Regions from separate parts of the Serratia sp. 121840015-1 genome, predicted to be linked through region 3. Evidence: predicted binding sites of a transcription regulator. Region 3 holds the regulator's gene; each other region holds the start of a gene.
The links. The regulator Fur, encoded in region 3, represses iron uptake genes when iron is present. The targets are predictions, from matches to a motif close to ATAATAATGAGAACNACTATCAA.
Positions count from the first base shown of each region.

Region 1: a site for Fur is predicted at 5,417-5,439, ahead of ACUXAC_RS20030 (TonB-dependent siderophore receptor). Genes of this name have one in related genera too.
Region 2: a site for Fur is predicted at 5,715-5,737, ahead of ftnA (non-heme ferritin). Genes of this name have one in related genera too.

Region 1 covers NZ_JBSEYF010000004.1:379,295-387,119, forward strand. The annotation lists gene ACUXAC_RS19995 (hypothetical protein) at 1-196, shown strand, start outside; gene ACUXAC_RS20000 (colicin E1 family microcin immunity protein) at 477-812, shown strand; gene ACUXAC_RS20005 (colicin-like pore-forming protein) at 836-2,563, opposite strand; gene ACUXAC_RS20010 (hypothetical protein) at 2,801-3,013, opposite strand; partial or broken gene ACUXAC_RS20015 (IS1 family transposase) at 3,181-3,408, shown strand; gene ACUXAC_RS20020 (hypothetical protein) at 3,692-4,438, shown strand; partial or broken gene ACUXAC_RS20025 (IS6 family transposase) at 4,834-5,263, opposite strand; gene ACUXAC_RS20030 (TonB-dependent siderophore receptor) at 5,512-7,689, shown strand; gene ACUXAC_RS20035 (alpha/beta hydrolase) at 7,733-7,825, opposite strand, start outside.
Region 2 covers NZ_JBSEYF010000001.1:2,011,354-2,019,178, reverse strand. The annotation lists gene ACUXAC_RS09770 (tellurite resistance TerB family protein) at 1-477, shown strand, start outside; gene ACUXAC_RS09765 (S9 family peptidase) at 546-2,579, shown strand; gene exoX (exodeoxyribonuclease X) at 2,615-3,283, opposite strand; gene dksA (RNA polymerase-binding protein DksA) at 3,708-4,133, shown strand; gene pip (prolyl aminopeptidase) at 4,328-5,281, shown strand; gene ACUXAC_RS09745 (DNA polymerase III subunit theta) at 5,315-5,545, opposite strand; gene ftnA (non-heme ferritin) at 5,890-6,408, shown strand; gene yobA (CopC domain-containing protein YobA) at 6,734-7,117, shown strand; gene copD (copper homeostasis membrane protein CopD) at 7,120-7,825, shown strand, end outside.
Region 3 covers NZ_JBSEYF010000003.1:365,633-373,457, forward strand. The annotation lists gene ACUXAC_RS17995 (beta-N-acetylhexosaminidase) at 1-956, shown strand, start outside; gene fur (ferric iron uptake transcriptional regulator) at 1,202-1,648, opposite strand; gene fldA (flavodoxin FldA) at 1,978-2,517, opposite strand; gene ybfE (LexA regulated protein) at 2,782-3,069, opposite strand; gene ybfF (esterase) at 3,326-4,099, opposite strand; gene seqA (replication initiation negative regulator SeqA) at 4,324-4,866, shown strand; gene pgm (phosphoglucomutase (alpha-D-glucose-1,6-bisphosphate-dependent)) at 4,944-6,587, shown strand; gene ACUXAC_RS18030 (PadR family transcriptional regulator) at 6,779-7,420, shown strand; gene ACUXAC_RS18035 (DUF3861 domain-containing protein) at 7,420-7,719, shown strand; gene kdpE (two-component system response regulator KdpE) at 7,747-7,825, opposite strand, start outside.

The DNA of each region.
Region 1 (7,825 bases), on a different contig from region 3:
CTTTTCTGACTTTGTTCAGTGCGGCGCGATAGCAATGCACAACCGCTTTTGTCCGGACGACGCGCTGGAGAAGCAGTACATGTCGCTCATCAAAGGGTATGAACGTGAGGATGTCGAACGCCTGGCGCACTTACTTGCTCTGGTACGAATAGCACTGGCCGCTAAACCTTGTGATTTTTTGGCATGGCTTTCATGAATCTGGAACTTGGTGATAGACACCGTGGGCAGTTTTTTACGCCCTGGAGTGTGGCATCCATGATGGCCAAACTGCCCCCTACTTGGGGTTCCGGCGTAACACCCCGAACTAGAAACTAGCAAAATTATTGCAAAGACCCTCAGAAAAGAGTTTTATTATATCAACCCACACTTTGTGTTTAATGGAGATGGAATGGCGTTTACTACTTTAATAGAGCGAAAGGATACTTCTGGTGATTGCATTGACGTTCAATTTAAATAGCTAGCTCCGTGGAGGGTAAATGAATAAGAAATACTATATCCGAAATATGCCTTTTGGATGCTTTATGTTTTTATGTTTTTTTTACTTGTCTTGGGGAGGTGAATTTAATTATAAATATATATTATTATCGGTGAGCATTTTTGGATTGGTGTTTTATCCCGTTTCAAAATGGATAGTGGAAAGTTTTATATTGACCTTCACGACAAAAGAATTTTGGAATAGAGGTTTGTTTATGGATACGCCTGGGAAAATGGGCGGACTGGCGATTTACTATGGAACTGTTTTTTTATTATCAATGCCAATAATAACGATATTTGTTTTTGTTATTTTTATGAAAAGGCTACTTAGCAAGTAAGCAGCCTTTTCTATAATTACAACTCAAATGCCGATAAATTTATTCACTTGTTCCATTGCATCATCATCTATTAACGCACCAACTCCTGCCATTATTAGACTATAGCCCAATAGCCCTACTGGTCCTCCTAGGATAATACTAAACGCAAAACCCGTAACCGCAGAGGCGGCCATGCCTGCCGCAATAGCTTCTGTTTTGACAAAAAACGGGCGCCAGTTATCAGTTTCTATTGCCTCTTTTAAAGCTCCGGCCCATTCTGCAGCATCGATAGCAAGGCTAGTATAGCCTAACCCTTTACCAAATTTACTTATATTCCTAGCCGCTTGCTTAACGTCAACCGATTCCAAAGCTTTTGCAATAGCTTCGCGATCTTTCTTATTGATTTTTTTGTTAATGTTTGCCTTGTATTTATCATAGGCTTTCAGCGCATCGTTTACATTGCGAACGTTTTTTCCTTTAGCCTGATCTGCTAATAATTTAGCAAGCTTTTCAGCTTTTTCTCCGTAAACCTTGAAAACTTCCTTATAAAAATCCGCAGTAAATTTAACAGCATCTTGTATTTCTTTCTCCTCCCTTTCTTTTGCCTCTCGAGCTAATTTCTCAGCTTCTTCCCTGGCTTTACGGGCAGCCTCTTCACGCTGACGTTGCTCTTCCTGACGTCGAGCCGCTTCGGCCTTTTCCGCCGCGATTTGCGCCTGAACATCGTTCAGCTGTTGCTGTTTCTGACTTTCCTGACTCCGTGCTTCGCCCAACCGGCGATTCACATCATTCAGTGCGCCCTGACTGGCTGCCGCTTCTCCCGAGAGCCGTTCGGCTTCCGCCTTGTTTCTCTGCGCGTCGTTCCATCGGTCTTCTTCCCACTTGCGTTGCTCCAGACTCAACGCATCGCCAGGCGTAACAATTTTTTCCTTCAGCGCCAGATTCCTGGCTTCTTCTTCTCGCTCATGGGCGGCTTGGGCGTTTTTGCTACTGACCTCCCCCTCCAGACGCTGCCGCTCTTGCTCCAGGGCGTTAGCCTGATTGCGAACGTCTTCCAGTTCACGCGCGGCATTCACCTCTCGTACATCCTGCCCCGCATCCAGCGCCGCAACGTCCGCCATCAGCTTGTTGAGGCGGGCCACGCGCAGGTCTTTTTCACTCTGTTTCACCGGAATACCGTTCCGCAGTGCGTCACGCTCGTCCATCAGCCGTTTCTGCCGGTCGCCATCGAGACGAACATCACGCGGATTCTCCCGCCAGCGGGCGAAAGAGACTTCAAAGTCGGCATTCAGTTTGTTGGCTTTGGCTTCATCAAGCGTAATTTCCTGCGCCATTTCATCCACCGAGGCAACTGCCTGCTCTGCTTCCTTCCTGAGCTTATCCGCACCGGTTAAGCGGCTGGCCTCATCGCTGAGGACTCGCATGCGCTGACGCGCTGCCTCGAGTTTCTGTGACGCGTCGGATTCCACGTTCTGAAAGAACATTAGATCCTGTTCGAACTGCGCTGCCTTTTTGGCATTGGCCGCAACCCCCAATGAGTCAGGACGTCCGGCGACGTAGTTGGTGCCATATCCGTTGAGGTTGGTGTAACCGCTTGGGGGAGTACTCCCTGAAGGCCAAACAGTCATCCCTGGTTCCGTATCTCCTATGCCGGGCGGCGTATCGACGCCCGTTGTCGGCCAGCCCCACGACTCACCGTTCCATTCATACCCAAGCTCAAGCATTTTTTTCCATTCAAGGCCGTCACTGTCTGCCAATCCTGATTTAGCCATCGTTAAACTCCTTCTTGATTTCAATAATAAGTACTGTATATGCATACAGCAATAAAGAAAGTTACGCGCTTATCTATGGACTGTCAATGGATGATAGTAGTTATCATTTACATAATGTGAGAAAAGATTAGCAGGCCGTAATGCTATAGTTGGGGTTATCGGGTTGCGCAGGAGGGAAGTTCCCCTGCGCGACCCGATAACCTCTTACGGTCTTCTGCGGCAATTCTCTGGATGTGGTCAGGCGTCACTACACGTAGCCACGTCTTTTACCCTTGACAGGTCTTTGGGGGCGCTGAGGCCGTATTTCGCGCTTATTTCGCTGCGCAGGCCATCGAAGGTCTGTTTGGCCATCTCCCCCGGCGGCCGAATGTTCAGGCTCTTGCCAGTGCTCAGCTCCTCGCGAGGCGTGAAGAAGTGCAGCTCGTGATGGTCGGCGTGGAGATAGCACAAACGACAGCATCCCGGAGGTGTACCGGTGCTCGAATGCCAGGGAGTCTATCAGCATGCGGGTGTTGCCCGGGGAGCCGCGCAGGACTTGTGGCGGATGCGCTTCAATGCCCGTCCGTTCCTGACTGGTGATATACTCGACAGAGCGACTTCTGAGGCCGTTGTAGCCATTTGAAGTGATGGTATGGGTGAAGGATTGATGGCCGCTGTATGAGTCGCGCCTGAAGGGAAAATTTCACGTTATCAGCAAGCGTAACACGCCGCGAATTGAGTTGCATAACCTGAATCGGAGACAGCACCTGGCAGGGCTTGGCTGTAAGTTGTTGTCGTTCTCAAAATCGGTTGAACTGCACGGCAAAGTCATTGGGCATTATCTGACGATAAATCATTACCAATAAATAGGAGTGACTACAGATAATGACTGTCATTTAATGTATTGTGAGTGATACATAATAGAATAACTAACGATTCCTAGTCTTGATGCAATAACTTACTGTTTTGTATGTTGATTGTTGTGTCTAATAACCGCTTAAAAGCGTTCCCGCTCCGTTTTTTCCCAAACTTCACCACACGGCATAATCCACCGTTAATGATAATAGTTTTCATTCATTGACAGGGATGGGCGGCGGAAGTAGAATTGAATTCCCTGTTTATTCATACAGATCTTCAAGGAGTGAGCCTATGTTCGTTTTCAGTAGAATACTATGTTATGTTCTTTGTATGCTGTTTTCTGGGGGATTGAATGCTTATTCTTCCTTCGCCGATCCTTTTTATTTTATCCCGTCACTGGCCGTCCAAGATGCAGCAACTTCTGCCGCTATTGAATCCGTTACTGGAAAGAATATTTATGAGGCTTATGCAAAAGGAATAATCAAAGATCCCAAAGGAAGAGTGTCAGTACGTCTTTGTAATGGGAAAGATCAAACTCTGAAGGAAGCATTAATTGGGGGCTGTTCATTAGTCGAAGATGTCTCAGTTTCCATATTGGATATCGAATATTATATCAAGCGAGGAAACAAGCTGATAAAGATAGATGTAAAAAAATCTAAGGATTTCATCACAGAAACGATGTTACAAGGGGTTGTCACAAAAGAGAATCCATTAATAAAAAAATATCATTGTCAATATGATCTTATGTATGACTTTCCAATCTCGTGTTTCGTTTATAAGATGGCACCTTTCATTTTTTCCAATTTATCACATAGGCATAAAATAATTAAAGGATTAGAGCATCCTTGTAACTCATTGACAAAATTGGAAAAGGCGAGAAAGACTAGTGGTTACACAAATCCTAAAACTCCATTTTTATCTGAGTACGCCGAATCTTCACGACACATGCTTGATTGTGATAAAAAGGCACCGGAGACATTTTCGACAATCTTAGACACTGATACACAGTCCGTTTTAGTCATTCGCAATAAGAAATAAAGAGATATCGATATATTGGAATCCTATATCCGTATTAATAATTTTTCTCCTCATACGGTGAAGAGAAAAATACGCCTTTGGGCCAAGTTAATTTGGCCTTTCTCGATGACAATTAAATTAATAAAGGGGCGTGTTGTTGCAAAATTCGCGATTAGTAGTCTTTCTTCTTATCGAAATGTATTACACTTCAATAACTCTGCTTCCCAGGTACATCTCAACTGGGGGACTATGACGATAAGCTGAGACCTACTCTTTATATAGTTCCTGCATGCATTAATGAATGGCGTTATACGCCATCTTCATGGTTATAAACCCCAGCGTGGGCTGTTTATCGGTTCCAATTTTCAGTTATCTTACTCAATCACGTTGTTCCAGTATTTTATTATCTGATGCTAACTATCAGACGGACATTGGCCTTTTCATTTCAACAATGCCAGCGCACGACCATAGGTGAAGGTTTGTCGGTGTTGATGACGCAGGGAATTGCCGGTCTTACACGCTGTTCAAAATCTTTCTCAGAAATTGATATGCAAATTTGTTTTACGGCTTGGTACAAATAAGCCCATCTGCCATTTACTTTGCTATAAGTTCCATCGAGATTTCAGGGGCACAAGCCTGAAGTTTTTGCCAGTACCCAGCGTAGCCGTTTCTCCATTTCTGCCACTTAACGGTGAACCCAGCGGTAAATGGTGGCTTAGTCAGCATTTACACCATACTCGACCAGTATCTACTGAAGCCCAAGTAGATGATGCCATATTGGCAGTACGAGCGTACTTCCTGCAAGATAACGTTGTACTGAAAATGGTGTTCTTTAAATGGGCTCATGTGCTGCTCCGTCAGAAAATGCGGACAATGAGTTTACCATCGCCGATATTTTAAAAATCACTGTTTATTCAATCAGTTAAAAATTAATTGGAGCCTACAGAGGGAGGTTTTAGTGAACTTTTAAATCTCTGCGATTGTCTTTTCCGCTTTTAAATGATAATAATTTTCATTATTATAAACTATAAGATCTGGTTGAAATGTGTGCTAACGGATAACGAACGAATATTAGCGTTTTATAGGGAATGATTATGAGAGTTAACCAGGCTGCTTGGCCAATAACCTTAGTATTAGTGCTTTTTAATATTTCATCATCGCTGGCTAAATCCGCCGAAGATGACGACAATGAAACGATAGTAGTTGAATCCACCGCTGCGCAAGTATTAAAACAACAGCCAGGGGTTTCTGTTATTACCCGCGAAGATATTGAAAAGAACCCGCCGGTTAACGATCTCTCTGAGATCATTCGCAAGATGCCGGGGATTAACCTCACCGGCAACAGCGCCTCGGGCACGCGCGGCAATAACCGCCAGATTGATATTCGTGGCATGGGGCCAGAAAACACTTTAGTGCTGATTGACGGTGTGCCGGTCACGTCACGCAACTCGCTACGCTACAGCTGGCGTGGGGAGCGCGACACCCGTGGTGATACTAACTGGGTGCCGCCCGAACAGGTAGAACGTATCGAAGTTATCCGCGGGCCGGCCGCCGCACGCTACGGCTCCGGCGCCGCAGGCGGGGTGGTGAATATAATTACCAAACGCCCAACCAAAGACTGGCACGGTTCGCTGTCTCTATACAGCAACCAGCCGGAAAACAGCAAAGAGGGCGATACCCGACGCGGTAATTTCAGCCTCAGCGGCCCGCTGGTTGGCGAGGCGTTGACGATGCGCCTGTACGGTAACCTGAACAGAACAGACGCTGACAGTTGGGATATTAACTCCTCCGCCGGGAGCAAAAATGCCGCCGGGCGTGAAGGGGTCATAAATAAAGATATTAACGGTATCTTCTCATGGAAATTGACCCCGCAGCAGATATTTGATTTTGAAGCGGGATACAGCCGTCAGGGAAATATCTATGCGGGCGATACTCAGAACAGCTCCTCAAGCGCAGTCACCAAAAATCTGGCACAGTCGGGGCAGGAGACCAACCGCCTGTATCGGCAGAATTATGGTCTTACCCATAACGGTATCTGGGACTGGGGTCAGAGCCGTCTTGGATTCTACTATGAAAAAACCAACAATACCCGCATGGATGAGGGGCTGTCCGGTGGCGGTGAGGGACGCATCAACAACGATCAGAAATTCACCACTAACCGTCTTACCTCGTATCGCACCAGTGGCGAAGTGAATTTCCCGATGATGATGCTGTTCGAGCAAACACTCACCGTCGGCGCCGAGTGGAACCGCGATGAACTTAATGATCCTGCTTCGACAGGGCTAACGGTGAAAGATAACAACATCGCAGGGATCTCCGGTTCGGCGGACAACCGAAGCAGTAAAAATAAGTCGGAAATCAGCGCGTTGTATGTGGAAGATAATATCGAACCGCTAGCCGGAACCAACGTTATTCCAGGCCTACGTTTTGACTACCTGAGCGAGTCAGGAGGTAACTTTAGCCCCAGCCTTAATCTGTCTCAGGAGTTAGGAGAATTCTTCAAGGTGAAGGCGGGCATCGCACGTGCCTTTAAAGCACCGAACCTTTATCAGACCAGCGAAGGGTATCTGCTCTTCTCAAAAGGTAACGGGTGCCCGAAAGATATTACCTCGGGTGGCTGCTACTTGATCGGGAATAAAAACCTTGATCCGGAAATCAGTATCAATAAAGAGATCGGGTTGGAATTAACCGTAGACGACTACCACGCCAGCCTGACGTATTTCCGTAACGATTATCAAAATAAGATTGTCGCCGGTGACAACATTATTGGTAAAACGTCGTCAGGTGCTTATATTCTGCAGTGGCAGAACGGCGGGAAAGCGCTGATTGAAGGTTTGGAGGCCAGCATGGCTATTCCGCTGGTAGAGGAACGTCTGAGCTGGAATACCAATGCCACCTACATGATAACTTCCGAACAGAAAGACACTGGGAACCCGTTATCAATCATCCCGAAATATACGGTGAATACCTCCCTCGACTGGAACATCACCAGCGCGTTTTCCGCGAACGTCAACTGGACGTTATACGGCAAGCAGAAACCGCGTACCCACGCGGAGTCGCGTAGCGAAGATACAGGGGGACTCTCCGGCAAAGAGTTAGGCGCATATTCGCTGGTTGGTACCAACTTTAATTACGATCTCAATAAGAACCTACGCCTCAACGTGGGTATTAGCAATATCTTCGATAAACAGATTTATCGCTCCTCCGAAGGGGCAAACACTTATAACGAACCGGGGCGGGCTTATTATGCCGGGGTGACGGCTTCATTCTGATGGTGTATGCCCGCCATTGGCGGGCATTTATTATGCTACTGAATTAAGGACAAGCTGCGTTTTGAGGCACCGCTTCACGGCTGATATCGAGTAGCGCGTCGCGGAATGAGACTTTAAACATTGGCCCATGTCCGAG
Region 2 (7,825 bases), on a different contig from region 3:
CTGATCGTCGGCGGCAGTGCGGCGGTGGGGGCGGTGCTGTGGAACAAGTACAAGCAGCGGGTGAAGGAGACCCATCAGGGCGAACCGCAGTTCGGTTTGCAAACCACCCCGGTGGATCTGCGCGCCAAACGCCTGGTGCAGGCGCTGGTGTTCGCCGCCAAGAGCGACGGCCATATCGATGCCGACGAGCAGCGCGCCATCGATCACAGCCTGGCGCAGCTGCAGGTGGGGGAGGAGGCGCAGAGCTGGGTGCAGGAAGCGCTCGATCAGCCGCTCAACCCGGAATTGATCGCCCGCAGCGTGCAAAACGAAGACGAGGCGCTGGAGGTTTACTATCTGAGCTGCCTGGTGATCGACGTCGATCACTTTATGGAGCGCGGCTACCTCGATGCGCTGGCGCAGGCGCTGAAGATCCCGGCGGACGTCAAGCAGGGCATCGAGAGCGACGTCAACGAGAAAAAACGCGAGCTGGCATAGCGCCGCTTGGCAAGCCGGGGGGAATCGTGTCACTCTTGCCGCAATCTATGTAAGCGGATGATTTAGCAATGATGACCCCACCGAAAGCGGAAAAACGCCCTTATCCCATCACCATCCACGGCGACACGCGCGTGGATGACTATTACTGGCTGCGCGACGACGAGCGCGCAGACCGCCAGGTGCTGGACTACCTGCAGGCGGAGAACGCCTACACCGATGCGATGCTGAAACCGCAGCAGGCGCTGCGCGAAACTCTGTACGAAGAGATGGTGGCGCGCATTCCGCAGCAGGAACATTCGGTGCCTTACGTGCGCCACGGCTATCGCTATCAGACGCGCTATGAGCCGGGCAACGAATACGCGATTTCCGTGCGCCAGCCGCAGGCCGAGAGCGAGCACTGGGAGGTGCTTATCGACGGCAATCAGCGCGCCGAGAACCACGAGTTTTACACCTTGGGCGGGCTGGACGTCAGCCCCGACAACCAGCGGCTGGGGGTGGCGGAGGATTTCCTGTCGCGCCGCCAGTATGACATTCGCTTCAAGAACCTGGCCGACGGCAGCTGGGCGGACGAAGTGCTGGAGAACACCTCCGGCAGCTTCGAGTGGGCCAACGGCTCCTCGACGGTGTACTACGTGCGCAAGCACGCCAAGACGCTGTTGCCGTATCAGGTCTATCGCCACGTGGTGGGCAGCGATCCGCAGCAGGACGAGCTGATTTACGAAGAGCGGGACGATACTTTCTACGTCGGGCTGGAGAAGACCACCTCTGAGCGCTTTATCCTGATCCACCTGAGCAGCACCACCACCTCGGAGATCCTGCTGCTGGACGCCGATCGTGCGGACGCCAAGCCGCAGCTGTTCGTGCCGCGCCGCAAGGATCATGAGTACGCCATCGATCACTATCACCAGCATTTCTACATCCGCTCCAACAAGGACGGCAAGAACTTCGGCCTGTACCAAAGCGAACAGGCGCACGAAGCGCAGTGGCAGACGCTGATCGCCCCGCGCGCCGACGTGATGCTGGAGGGCTTCAGCCTGTTCCGCGACTGGCTGGTGGTGGAGGAGCGCAGCGCCGGCCTGACGCTGCTGCGCCAGATCCACTGGCAGACTGGCGAAGAGAAGCGCATCGCCTTCGACGATCCGACTTACACCACCTGGCTGGCGTATAACCCGGATCCGGAGACCGCGCTGCTGCGCTACGGCTATTCGTCGATGACCACCCCGACCACGCTGTACGAGCTGAACATGGACAGCGGCGAGCGGACGATGCTCAAACAGCAGGAAGTGAAGAACTTCACGCCGGAAAACTACCGCAGCGAGCGAGTGTGGGTGAAGGCGCGCGACGGCGTCGAGGTGCCGGTCTCGCTGGTGTATCGCCAGGACCGCTTCCAGCGCGGCGCCAACCCGCTGATGGTGTACGGCTACGGCTCCTACGGCAGCAGCATGGATCCGGCGTTCAGCGCCAGCCGCCTGAGCCTGCTCGATCGCGGTTTCGTGTTCGTGCTGGCGCACATTCGCGGCGGCGGCGAGCTGGGGCAGCTGTGGTATGAAGACGGCAAGCTGTTCAACAAGCAGAACACCTTCAACGATTTTATCGACGTGACTGAAACGCTGGTCGCCCAGGGATACGGCGACGGCAAGCGGGTGTTCGCCATGGGCGGCAGCGCCGGCGGCCTGCTGATGGGGGCGGTAATCAACCAGGCGCCGCAGCTGTTCCACGGCGTGGTGGCACAGGTGCCGTTCGTCGACGTGGTGACCACCATGCTGGACGAGTCGATCCCGCTGACCACCGGCGAATACGACGAGTGGGGCAACCCGAACGAGCAGGCCTATTATGACTACATCAAGCAGTACAGCCCGTACGATCAGGTGAAGGCGCAGGCATACCCGCATCTGCTGGTGACCACCGGCCTGCACGATTCGCAGGTGCAGTATTGGGAGCCGGCCAAGTGGGTGGCCAAGCTGCGCGAGCTGAAAACCGACGATCGGCAGCTGCTTCTGTATACCGACATGGATGCCGGCCACGGCGGCAAGTCCGGGCGCTTCAAGGCCTATGAGGATATTGCGCTGGAGTACGCCTTTATTCTGGCGCTGGCGGAGTAACGGTATTCGGCGGGCGGCCTGCGCCGCCCGCCGTGTTAGCCAACCAGATAGTATTTCAGCGTGTGCTTCATGTCCGGGCTCAGATCGTCGATGGATTTCAGCATCCAGCGCAGATAGCCGGGATCTTCCTGGGCGATGCGATCGATCTCCTGCCCGCGATACTTGCCGAATTTGAACTTCTTCAGCAGCACCGGCTGTTCGGTGATCTGCACCATTTGCTCCGGCGTCCAGCCCGAATCCTTGATGATGCGTTGCAGCAGCGCGGCGGTGACGTAGCAGTCATACAGCGCGCGGTGCGGATACAGCGTGGCGTCTGCCGGTAGCTGCACATCCAGGTTCAGCGCATAGCGCAGATATTGGTTGCCGTACTTGATGTCCGGATACAACGTGCGCGCCAGCTTGAGGGTACATATCCAGGCGCCGTTCATCTCCGGCAGCACGCCGCGATCGAAAGCGGCGTTGTGCGCCACGTAGTAAGGGCTGCCCTGATAGCGGCCGATTGCCACCGCGATGCGAGGTTTGCCTTCCACCATTTGCTCGGTGATGTGATGAATCGCCATCGCATCGAGGCTGATGGGGCGATCCGGGCTGACCAGATCGCTCATCGGGTTGGTTAACTGACCGTCGAGCAGATCGAGGGAGGCCACTTCCACCACGCCGCCGTCCAGCCCGCAGGTCTCGGTATCTATTACGCGTAACGTCATGTTTTCCTCCGCGTTGCCGTCAGCCCTCAGCTTAACCGGCACAGGCGGCCGTGCCAACCGCACCCTCACTACAGGCAATAAAAAACCCGCCTTGGCGGGTTTAATGACGGATGGAAGGACGCTTACTCACCAGACGGATGCGCTTTTTTGGCGCGTTTCTCCGCACGTTTCTCAGCTGGGGTTTTCAACGGCTTCTTCTTCGCATTCTTTTTGCTATCCATTCCCTTGCTCATGATGGCCTCTCGTTACCTATGATTGGGTGGCTTGCTCAGCCATTAACCGCCTAAAGCCAAGAGGATGCAAGCGGCAAAGTGCAGGTTTAGGTTAACCGGCTGTTTGTGCATGAAATTTTGTTTTTGGATGACCGGGTGCTAAAAATAAATATTATGTTATAATGTTACACTTTTGGTGTTGGGAGAGCGCAATGACAGTCATGACGTTACCGGATGCGCAGCAACTGCTGGCCATGCCGGATTCTGATTATATGAACTCGGTTCAACGGGCGTTTTTCCGCCAACGGTTGCAGGACGAGCGGCAAAAGCTGCTGCTGCACATCGATGAGCTGAAAAAAGAGATCGACGGCGGCGAAGCGACGGGCGATGAAGCCGACAAGGCGGCGCGCGAAGAGGATCTGCGCCTGCTGTTCCGCCAGTTGGATCGCGAAAGCCGCCTGCTGCCGAAAATCGATGCGGCGCTGGCGCGATTGCAGAACGGCGAGTACGGCTACTGCCGGGAAACCGGCGAACCTATCGGGCTGGCGCGTCTGCTGCTGCGCCCGACGGCGGAGCTGAGCATCGAGGCGAAAACCGCACAGGAGATGCGTGAGCCGCATATGCGCAAAGGTGGCTAATTGAATCCCACCGGGGGGCGAATGTGCCCCTCAACCGATCGGACCTGTGGGCATTTTGCAGGCAGGTCGTTGTGATTTTGAGCAAACGCGCGCCGAGTTCTCGGCGCGCGTTCGAGTTTTCGGGTTTTACCGTTGACCTGCCGGGCGGCTTCCGCTTTGATGAAAGCATGACTCACAGAGAGACGGAAAGCGCCATGGAACAATTACGAGGTTTGTACCCGCCGTTAGCAGCATACGACAGCGGTTGGCTGGACACTGGGGATGGCCACCGGATCTACTGGGAGCTGAGCGGCAACCCGAACGGTAAACCGGCGGTCTTCATTCACGGCGGGCCGGGCGGCGGCATCTCCCCGCATCATCGTCAGCTGTTCGATCCGGAACGCTACAAGGTGCTGCTGTTTGATCAGCGCGGCTGTGGCCGCTCCCGTCCGCACGCCAGCCTGGACAACAACACCACCTGGCATTTGGTGGCCGATATCGAGCGGCTGCGCGACATGGCCGGCGTCGATCAATGGCTGGTGTTCGGCGGTTCCTGGGGATCGACGCTGGCGCTCGCCTATGCGCAGACCCACCCGGAGCGCGTCAGTGAAATGGTGCTGCGCGGCATCTTCACCCTGCGTAAGCAGGAACTGCATTGGTATTACCAGGACGGCGCGTCACGCTTCTTCCCGGACAAATGGGCGCGCGTGCTGTCCATTCTGTCGGATGAAGAGCGTAAAGACGTGATCGCCGCCTACCGGCAGCGGCTGACTTCGGCCGATCCGCAGGTGCAGCTCGAAGCGGCCAAGCTGTGGAGCGTGTGGGAAGGGGAAACGGTGACGCTGTTGCCGAGCCGCGAATCCGCTTCGTTCGGCGAGGATGATTTCGCCCTGGCGTTCGCCCGCATTGAAAACCACTATTTCACCCACCTGGGCTTCCTGGAGAGCGATGACCAGCTGCTGCGCAACGTGCCGCTAATCCGCCATATTCCGGCGGTGATCGTCCACGGCCGCTATGACATGGCCTGCCAGGTGCAGAACGCCTGGGATCTGGCTAAGGCCTGGCCGGAAGCGGAGTTGCATATCGTGGAAGGGGCGGGGCATTCGTTTGATGAGCCGGGCATCTTGCACCAGCTGATGATCGCCACCGACCGGTTCGCCGGCAAGTGACGTAAAAAACCCGCCGTTACGGCGGGTTTTTTGTTATTTGACCTTCGGCTCGTACGGCAGGCGCGAAAACCTGTGGGATTCCGCGCGGTAGTGCGCCACGCGCTCGCGAAAATAGTCGCGCAGCGCTTCCGGCTGCTCACGCTCCACCACTTCCGGGATCACCGGCATGTTGTAGCGCTCTTTGTACGCCACGCCTGAGGCGGCGAGATCCACGTTCACCCGGTCCATCTCTTCTTTAGACAGCTCGGCCAGATTGTAACCCACGCTATGCTCCTTACTTACTTTGCCGCTTTGAACCTGCGCAGAAGGTAATCCACCCGGCGGCGCTTGGCAAGCCCGTTGCGCCGCTGCCGTGGGCGATATTTATCCGGGAGTAATGCAATCTATTTATTCTTTTAAATAAGAATGATTCGCTTTTTGATTAAAATAAAAGATGAAAATAATTATCATGTTAATTCTCAATGTGGTGTTGATATTTTAATTTATTGATATATATGATTTTTATAATTAATGTGATTTGAGTGTAAATAAGGTGTTTTTATTTTTGCGGCAGCAGGGCATAATGCGCGGAAATTAAATTCATGACCTGCAAAATAAAAGGAATCATTATGCTGACGCAAGAAATGACTCAAAAGCTGAATGAGCAACTGAATCTGGAGTTCTACTCCGCCAACCTGTACCTGCAGATGAGCGCATGGTGCAGCGATAAAGGCTTTGAAGGCGCCGCCGCATTTCTTAAAGAGCACTCTCAGGAAGAGATGCAGCATATGCAACGTCTGTTCGACTACCTGAGCGACACCGGCTCTCTGCCGCTGCTGGGCAGCATCGCCGCACCGCCGGTAGCGTTCGAATCGCTGGCGGACGTGTTCCAGCAGACCTACGAACACGAACAGTTGATCACCCGTCAGATCAACGAACTGGCGCACGCCGCCATGACCGCACACGATTACTCCACCTTCAATTTCCTGCAGTGGTACGTGGCGGAGCAGCACGAAGAAGAGAAACTGTTCAAATCCGTGCTGGATAAGCTGGCGCTGGTGGGCACCAGCGGCAAAGGCCTGTTCTTCATCGACAAAGATCTGAAGAAAATGGGCGCGATGGGCCAGGGCGGCAACGGCCAGGCTTAATCCGCATCAGAACATCGAAAAACCGCGCGCGGGCGAGCCTGACGCGCGGTTTTTTTTACCCTGCGTTTATCGCGGTTATGCGGCGATACGTGCTGCCGGATCGCAAAATGCCAGTGATGCGCTCGACTTGCCGCAGCCTGGTCGTTATGATTTACCGCGATACGCTACAGGGATGGTAGAGTCAAAACAGCGGGTTAGCCGATACAACCCGTTTTTCTGTTTACCCGTGGCGCAATCACTTGCGGTGGGTTGGGGCCGCTGATACATCGCCTTGGCTGTGGCCTTAACCCTTATGACCCTCTTTATACTGTTAAGGGATACCACTGTGATCGGTAAAATTCGTTCCTCCTGTCGCCTGCTTTCCACCGTTTTCGTCCTGTTCGTCGGCCTGTCTTCGCAGCAAGCGCTGGCGCACGCCCATCTGAAAGTGGAAACGCCGAAGGCCGACGCCAGCGTCAGCCCGGCGCCGAAGGCGCTGACCCTCAGCTTCTCCGAAGGCATCGAGCCGAACTTCAGCGGCGTGAAAATCACTGGCCCGGACAACGCCGTGGTGAAAACCGGCAAGCTGCAGCTCGATCCGAACAACAACACCCAGGTCAACGTGCCGATCGAAGGCGAACTGAGCGCGGGCAAATACAACGTCAGCTGGCATGTGGTTTCGGTCGACGGGCATAAAACCAAAGGCCAGTACAGCTTCACCGTAAACTGATCGTGAGTCTGGCGACCCTGTTCGTTCTGTGTCGCTTGGTGCACTTTGCGGCGGTGATGCTGATGTTTGGCATCAGTCTGTTCACCGCCTTACTGTCACCGCAGCGCCTCTCCCCGATCCTCTCCCGCGATGTGCGCCCGCTGCTGCTTGCCGGCACCTGGATTGCCGGGCTTTCCGCCGTGGCGCTGCTGGCCATTCAGGCCGGGCAAATGGGCGACGGTTGGGAAGACGCCTGGCGGCTGGAGGTTTGGTGGGCGGTGCTCGGCACCACCTTCGGCGAAGTGTGGCGCTGGCATCTGGGCCTGTCGCTGCTGGCGATCCTGAGCCTGCTGCTGCCGGAAAGGCCGCGCGCGCAGGCGTTGGCGCTGTGTTCGGCGCTGCTGCTGGTCAGCCTGGCGTTCATCGGCCACGCGGCGATGCACGAAGGCACGCTGGGCGTGCTGCACCGCGCCAACCATGCGGTGCACCTGTTGGCCGCCGGTTATTGGTTCGGCTGCCTGGCGCCGTTGCTGGTTTGCCTGCGTTACCTGCAGCCGCCGCAGTGGCGCAACGACGCCATCACCACGCTGATCCGTTTCTCGCGCTGGGGGCACCTGGCGGTGGCGGCGGTGATCGTCACCGGCATCGTCAACAGCCTGATCATTCTCGGCGGTTGGCCGCTCAACCTCGGCTCGCCTTATCAGCGCCTGCTGCTGATCAAAACCGCGC
Region 3 (7,825 bases):
AAGACAAGCCGTGGGCCAAGTCGCAGGTGTGCCAGACGATGATCAAAGAAGGCAAGGTGGCCGACATGGAGCATCTGCCGAGCTACTTCGGCCAAGAGGTCAGCAAGCTGGTGAAGGCGCACGGCATCGACAGAATGCAGGCCTGGCAGGATGGCCTGAAAGACGCCGAGAACGCGAAGGCGTTCGCCACCTCGCGCGTGGGCGTCAACTTCTGGGATACCCTGTACTGGGGCGGTTTCGATAGCGTCAACGACTGGGCCAACAAAGGGTATGAAGTGGTGGTTTCCAACCCGGACTACGTCTACATGGACTTCCCTTACGAGGTGAACCCGGACGAGCGCGGTTACTACTGGGGTACCCGCTTCAGCGACGAGCGCAAGGTGTTCAGCTTCGCGCCGGACAACATGCCGCAGAACGCGGAAACTTCGGTCGACCGCGACGGCAACCACTTCAACGCCAAGAGCGACAAGCCGTGGCCGGGCGCCTACGGGCTGTCCGCTCAGCTGTGGAGCGAAACCCAGCGCACCGATCCGCAGATGGAATACATGATCTTCCCACGCGCGCTGTCGGTGGCTGAACGCGCCTGGCACCGCGCCGGTTGGGAGCAGGACTATCGCGCCGGCCGCGAATACAAAGGCGGGGAAACCCACTTTGTCGATACCAAGACGCTGGAGAAAGACTGGCTGCGCTTCGCCAATATCCTGGGGCAGCGTGAACTGGCCAAGCTGGACAAAGGTGGCGTCGCTTACCGTCTGCCGGTGCCGGGCGCACGCGTAGCGGGCGGCAAGCTGGAGGCGAATATCGCGCTGCCGGGATTGGGCATCGAGTACTCCACCGACGGCGGCAAGCAGTGGCAGCGCTATGACGCCAAGGCCAAGCCTGCGGTGTCCGGTGAGGTGCAGGTGCGTTCGGTTAGCCCGGACGGCAAGCGCTACAGCCGCGCCGAGAAGGTCTAAGCCCGGTGCAACGGCCTGCTGCCCTGGCGGCGGCCGTATAACGAAGGGGGAATGCGTTCGCCCGCGCGTGTCGGCGTAGGGCGGACGTTGTAGTGAGAGTAGTACGTGGAGTAGCAGTGCCGCTGCAATTGTGATATTTCATGACATGATTTTCCCCCGGCTTGTCCGGGGATTTTTTTGCCCTTTGCACGGCAGGCATAAAAAAACCGCCTCGGTGTGAGGCGGTTTTTCATAGCCGGTCAGGCTTATTTCTTGTCGTGCAGCGTTTCGTCTTCGCGACAGTCACCGGTTTCACAGTGGCCGTACAGGTACAGGCTGTGGTTGGTGAGCTTGATGCCGTGCTGCTTGGCGATGTCACGCTGCCGCACTTCGATGGATTCGTCGCTGAATTCGATCACTTTGCCGCAGTCCAGGCAAATCAGGTGATCGTGGTGATGCTGTTGGGTCAGCTCGAACACGGACTTGCCGCCTTCGAAATTGTGACGTGTCACAATGCCCGCATCGTCAAACTGGTTCAGTACGCGATAAACCGTTGCCAGCCCGATCTCTTCGCCCATATCAATCAGTTTTTTGTACAAATCTTCCGCACTGACGTGATGGCATTCCGGATTTTGCAGTACTTCCAGGATTTTGAGTCGCGGAAGCGTGACTTTTAAGCCGGCCTTCTTCAATGCGATGTTGTTGTCGGTCATGCGAATTCAGTCCTGTTACTATGCTAATCAAGTTGAGGCGTACTCGCCTGTGGCATCGGTCGGCACAAAGAGTTAATGCGTCTCATTATAGAACCGGTTGTACTAAATGGAAACCGCCGGTTGTTAACAAAGATATAATTGCACTATTGCATGTTTTGCATGCAACGCCTTGATGGATGGGATAAACCGATATCTCAGTCTACCGTGACGGGGTGGGAAGTTACAAATCTGTAGCTTCTATCGCAGCAATCCCTGCTGCCGATGACGGCCCTGTGGGCACACTATGCACTTTACAGGGCCTTTGTTCAACCTTTCGCCAGTGCCGGGGCTTAGCCGACGATATCGGCCAGGCTCAGCTCTTCGACGATTTGTTTGACCCAGGCGTCCACGCGCTCGTTGGTCAGCTCAGGCTGACGGTCTTCGTCGATCGCCAGACCGATGAAGTGGCTGTCGTCCGCCAGGCCTTTGGAGGCCTCGAAGTGGTAGCCTTTGGTCGGCCAGTGGCCCACGATGGCCGCGCCACGCGGTTCGATGATGTCGCGGATGGTGCCCATCGCGTCACAGAAGTATTCCGCGTAGTCTTCCTGGTCGCCGCAGCCGAACAGCGCCACCAGTTTGCCGTTGAAGTCGACTTCTTCCAGCGTCGGGAAGAAATCATCCCAGTCACACTGCGCTTCACCGTAGTACCAGGTCGGGATACCCAGCAGCAGGATATCGAACCCTTCCAGGTCTTCTTTGCTGCTTTTAGCGATGTCATGCACTTCAGAGACGTCGTCGCCAAACTGTTTCTGGAGAATTTTCTGGATCATTTTGGCAATGTTTTCGGTATTGCCAGTGTCGCTGCCAAAGAAAATGCCTACAGTAGCCATATCGCGTATAACCTTTAAATTCAAGTAATTGCATTACTCGACGCCGGCACTGCCGCCGCTGACGCCGATTAAAATGATGCCATGGCAAGAGCCTTTCGCCTCCGGGGCGGGCGCCGACAGGCGCAGTCTCTTACCGGTAAATGCGTATCATGCCAGAAAGTGGCGCCGGGGTTTTATCGCATTTATGCGATGCCGGAGAATGAAGAAAAGCGTGGTCGATCCGGCGTTGTCCTTAACGCCGCGCCGCGCGTGCGGCCGAAGAGATCAATGTTCCGGCTGTTCTTCCGCCAGTTGTGCCAACAGCATCTGCTCGATGAGTTCGCTGCGGCTGATGTTGCGCTGTTCCGCCAGTTTGTTCAGGGCGTCCACCGCATCCGCGTTGATTTTCAGCTCTACGCGCCGCAATCCACGCACTTTATCGCGCCGTAGCTGATTGCGCTTATTGATTCTAAGCTGTTCATCGCGGGAAAGCGGGTTGGTTTTCGGGCGCCCCGGACGGCGTTCATCTGCGAACAGATCCAGCGTCGTGCGATCCGTTTGTTCTTTTGCCATAGGTAGCGGTACTGCAAGGGAGTTTGCATCAAAAAGCGCTCGCACGCTTCCGGAGGCATCGGTTAACACACTTCGGGCCAATAAACCCTAACCCAAATTCACCCCCGAACCGGCGTTCGCGAACGCGCTGGCGCGGTGGCAAAATTATAGCGCGCCATATTACCCCAGCAGATGGAGCGACGACAATGCCTAACTGCGGGCTAAACGCGCTAAGCCGTTATCTTTAGCGCGTTTTTTCGCCAGGTGAGTGCGTTTTTCAGGCTTCGTCGAGGAAACGGTGAATGGTGCGCAGCACCGCTTCCGGTTTTTCGGCGTGCACCCAATGGCCGGTGCCGGCGACGACGTGCGCGCGGGCCTGCGGGAACTGGCGGGCGATGGCCGCACGGTAGCTGTCCTGCACGTACGGCGACAGGCCGCCGCGAATGAACAGGGTCGGATGCGGCCAGGCCGGGACTTCCTGCCAGCCGGTGATGTCTTCGTAGCGTTCGATCAGCACCGGCAGGTTGAAGCGCCATTCGCCGTTGTGGAAGGACTTCAGCAGGAACTGGATCACGCCTTCTTCCTGCAGGTAGTCGCGCATCAGCTGGGCAGCCGCCTGGCGCTGGGTGATGCCGGCGGCGCTGACGGCCTTCAGCGCGGCGAAGATCTCGTCGTGGCGGCGGGTCTGGTAATTCACCGGCGCGACGTCGATGACGATCAGCCTGGCGACGCGCTCGGGCGCGATGGCGGTCAGCGCCATCGCCGCTTTGCCGCCCATCGAATGGCCGATGACGATCGCTTTCTCCAGCTGCAGTTCGTCGAGCAGCGCCAGCAGATCCTGCGCCATGGCGGCGTAGTTCATGTCGTCGGCGCGCGGGGAGAGGCCGTGGTTGCGCAGATCGACCTTGATCACCGTGTGCTGTTTATGCAGATCGCGCGCCAGCACGCCCAGGTTGTCCAGATTGCCGAACAGCCCGTGGATCAGCAGCACCGGCAGCGCGTCTGACTCGGCGGCCAGCAGTTGATAATGTAATTTCATGGCGAAGTTCATACTGAGAGAGATTCAGATTAGGGTATCATGATTGAATCGCACGATGAATCATGCGGAATTTTCGCGGCGCGGGCTTGGCAGTGCCGGCTATAGGTATTAGTCTGCATTTTCCGTCCGGAGGCACATTGTTGTGTTCGCCCCAGCGCTTTTAACCTTATAATCCCATGGCTTGAATGCAGGATCTGGCTTCAGGTTCTAAGTAGAAAAAACAGTATTGGATAAAGATGAAAACTATTGAAGTCGACGAAGAGCTTTACCGTTATATTGCCAGCCACACGCAACACATCGGTGAAAGCGCGTCCGATATTTTACGCCGCATGTTGAAATTCACCGCCGGGCAACCGGTGCGCGCGTTGCCTGCCGCCAGTGCGCCGCAGTCCGTCGAGCTGGAAAAAACGGCGCCGGCGCAGCGTCCGCGCGATCGCGTGCGCGCCATGCGCGAGCTGCTGTTGTCGGATGAATATGCCGAGCAGAACAAAGCGGTCAACCGTTTCATGCTGGTGCTGTCCACCCTGTATACCCTCGATGCCGCCGGTTTCGCCGCCGCCACCGAGGCGTTGACCGGCCGTACCCGCACCTATTTCGCCGGCGATCAGCAGACCTTGCTGGCCAACGGCACGCATACCAAGCCGAAGCATGTACCGGGCACCCCTTACTGGGTGATCACCAATACCAATACCGGCCGCAAACGCAGCATGATTGAACACATCATGCAGGCCATGCAGTTCCCGGCGGAACTGATCGAGAAAGTTTGCGGTACCGTCTAATTTAGCGAACAGCCCGTCATGATGGCCGTGCGCGACGTATTTGCCCGGTCACCGACAGGGATGAGGGAGATATGTCGATGGCGAATAATCCACGTGCCGGGCAGCCCGCCCGCCAAAGCGATCTGATCAACGTAGCCCAGCTGACGTCGCAGTACTATGTGCTGCAACCGGAAGCCGGCAATCCCGCACATGCGGTGAAGTTTGGCACCTCCGGCCACCGCGGCAGCGCACAGCGCCACAGCTTCAACGAAGCGCACATCCTCGCCATCGCTCAGGCGATCGCCGAAGTTCGTCATCAGCAGGGCACCACCGGCCCGTGCTACGTGGGCAAAGACACCCATGCGCTGTCCGAGCCGGCCTTCATTTCCGTGCTGGAAGTGCTGACCGCCAACGGCGTCGATGTGATCGTGCAGGAAAACAACGGCTTCACGCCAACGCCGGCGGTATCGCACGCCATTCTGTGCCACAACCGCCGCGGCGGCGCGCAGGCCGACGGCATCGTCATTACGCCGTCCCATAACCCACCGGAAGACGGCGGCATCAAGTACAACCCGCCGAACGGCGGCCCGGCCGACACCAACCTGACGTCGGTGATTGAAAAGCGCGCCAACGAACTGCTGGCGCAACAGTTGAAAGGCGTTCAGCGCCAGTCGCTGGACAAGGCCTGGAACAGCGGCCACCTGCATGCCAAAGACCTGGTGCAGCCTTATGTCGAAGGCCTGGTTGAGGTGGTCGACATGCCGGCCATCCAACGCGCCGGCCTGAAACTGGGCGTGGATCCGCTTGGCGGTTCCGGCATCGCCTATTGGCAGCGCGTGGCGGAGCACTACAAGCTGGATCTGACGCTGGTGAACGATTCCATCGATCAGACTTTCCGCTTTATGCACTTGGACCACGACGGCATCATCCGCATGGACTGCTCGTCCGAGTCGGCGATGGCCGGCCTGCTGGCGCTGCGCGACAAATTCGATCTGGCGTTCGCCAACGATCCGGATTACGACCGCCATGGCATCGTCACGCCGAAAGGCCTGATGAACCCGAACCATTATCTGGCGGTAGCCATCAACTACCTGTTCCAGCATCGCCCACAGTGGGGCGCCGATGTGGCGGTAGGTAAAACGCTGGTGTCCAGCGCGATGATCGACCGCGTGGTGGCTGACCTGGGCCGCAAGCTGGTGGAAGTGCCGGTCGGCTTCAAGTGGTTCGTGGACGGCCTGTTCGACGGCAGCCTGGGCTTCGGCGGCGAAGAGAGCGCCGGGGCCTCGTTCCTGCGCTTCAACGGCAAACCGTGGTCGACGGACAAAGACGGTATCATCATGTGCCTGCTGGCGGCTGAAATCACCGCGGTAACCGGTGAAAACCCGCAGCATCACTATGACGATCTGGCCAAACGCTTCGGTGCGCCAAGCTACAACCGCATCCAGGCACCGGCGACTGCGGCGCAAAAAGCGGCGCTGTCCAAGCTGTCGCCGGAGATGGTCAAGGCCAATACCCTGGCGGGCGACCCGATCACCGCCCGTCTGACTGCGGCACCGGGCAACGGCGCGTCGATTGGCGGCCTGAAAGTGATGACCGACAACGGCTGGTTCGCGGCCCGTCCTTCCGGTACCGAAGACGCATACAAGATCTACTGCGAGAGCTTCCTCGGGGCGGAACACCGCGAGAAGATCGAGCACGAAGCGGTCGAGATCGTCAGCGAAGTGCTGGCTTCCGCCAAGTAATCGCTTTTCTTGATTGATAAAAAGCGCTGTTTTTACAGCGCTTTTTTTATGCCTGCAATTTAGATATATCTTTTTATCGGCGCAGGCTTGCGCATTTAGATATATCGATCTAGATTAGCCTTATCGACGCTGTTTAGATATATCTAAACAATCTCGTATTGATGTTCACCGTTAAAGCGAGGTATCACGCTATGTTTCATCGATTAGGTTTACACCGGCATCACCACCACCATCATGAATGCGAAGAGGGTCGCCGTCATCGCGGCGGGCGCCATCACTTCGGCGGCGACGGCGAAGAGCACGGCCGGGGTGGGCGCGGCGGCCGGGGCGGGCGTCACCGTCTGTTCGAGCACGGCGATCTGCGTCTGGTGCTGCTGGCGCTGGTGGCGCGCAAGCCCAGCCACGGCTATGAGCTGATCAAGGCGATTGAGGAGGCCTCATCCGGCCTGTACGTGCCGAGCCCGGGGGTGATTTACCCCACGCTGACGCTGCTGGAAGAGCAGGATTTCCTTGAGCCGCTCACCACCGGCAACGGCCGCAAAAGCTATCGCATCACCGCCGCGGGCGAGGGCGAGCTGCAAAAGCATCAACAGGTGGTTGACGTCATTCTGGCGCGCCTGGCGGGTGCCGGCCGCGAGCATTATCGGCACGGCAACCTGGCGGAAGGCATCTACGACGCCATGAACCGCCTGCGCAGCCTGCTGCGCGGCAACGTGATGCGCGCCGATCTCACGCCGCAGCAGGTGGAGCGCATCAACGCCGCGTTGCTGACCGCCGTGGCGGCGATCGAAAGCGAAATGCATATTCAACCCACGCAGCAGGAGAAGAACTGATGCCCGGCCACCGTTTTACTATTACCGTTGAAGCCCTGAGCGATCGCCAGGGCAATCCCGTCGAGAAAGCGCCGCTGAGTTTTGAAGTGACCAACCACGACGATATTCTCGATATCGTCGAGCGCATCCGGGCGCGTGACGATCTGAACTTCGGCCCCGAGCAGAGCGCGGCCTTCGCCGTAGGCTTGAAGCTGTTCTCCGAAGTGATGATCGAAAACCGCAAACACCCGGTGTTCGCTCCGCTGCGCGAGGCGTTTAAGGAATTTATGGTCGGATTGAAGAAGGGGCCGGCGGCGTAAAGGCGCGGCAAACCGCGCCCGCCGAGGTTAAGGCATGAAGCGATAGCCGACGCCGGTTTCGGTCAGCAGGTGTTTGGGCCGGGCCGGATCGGCTTCGAGCTTCTGC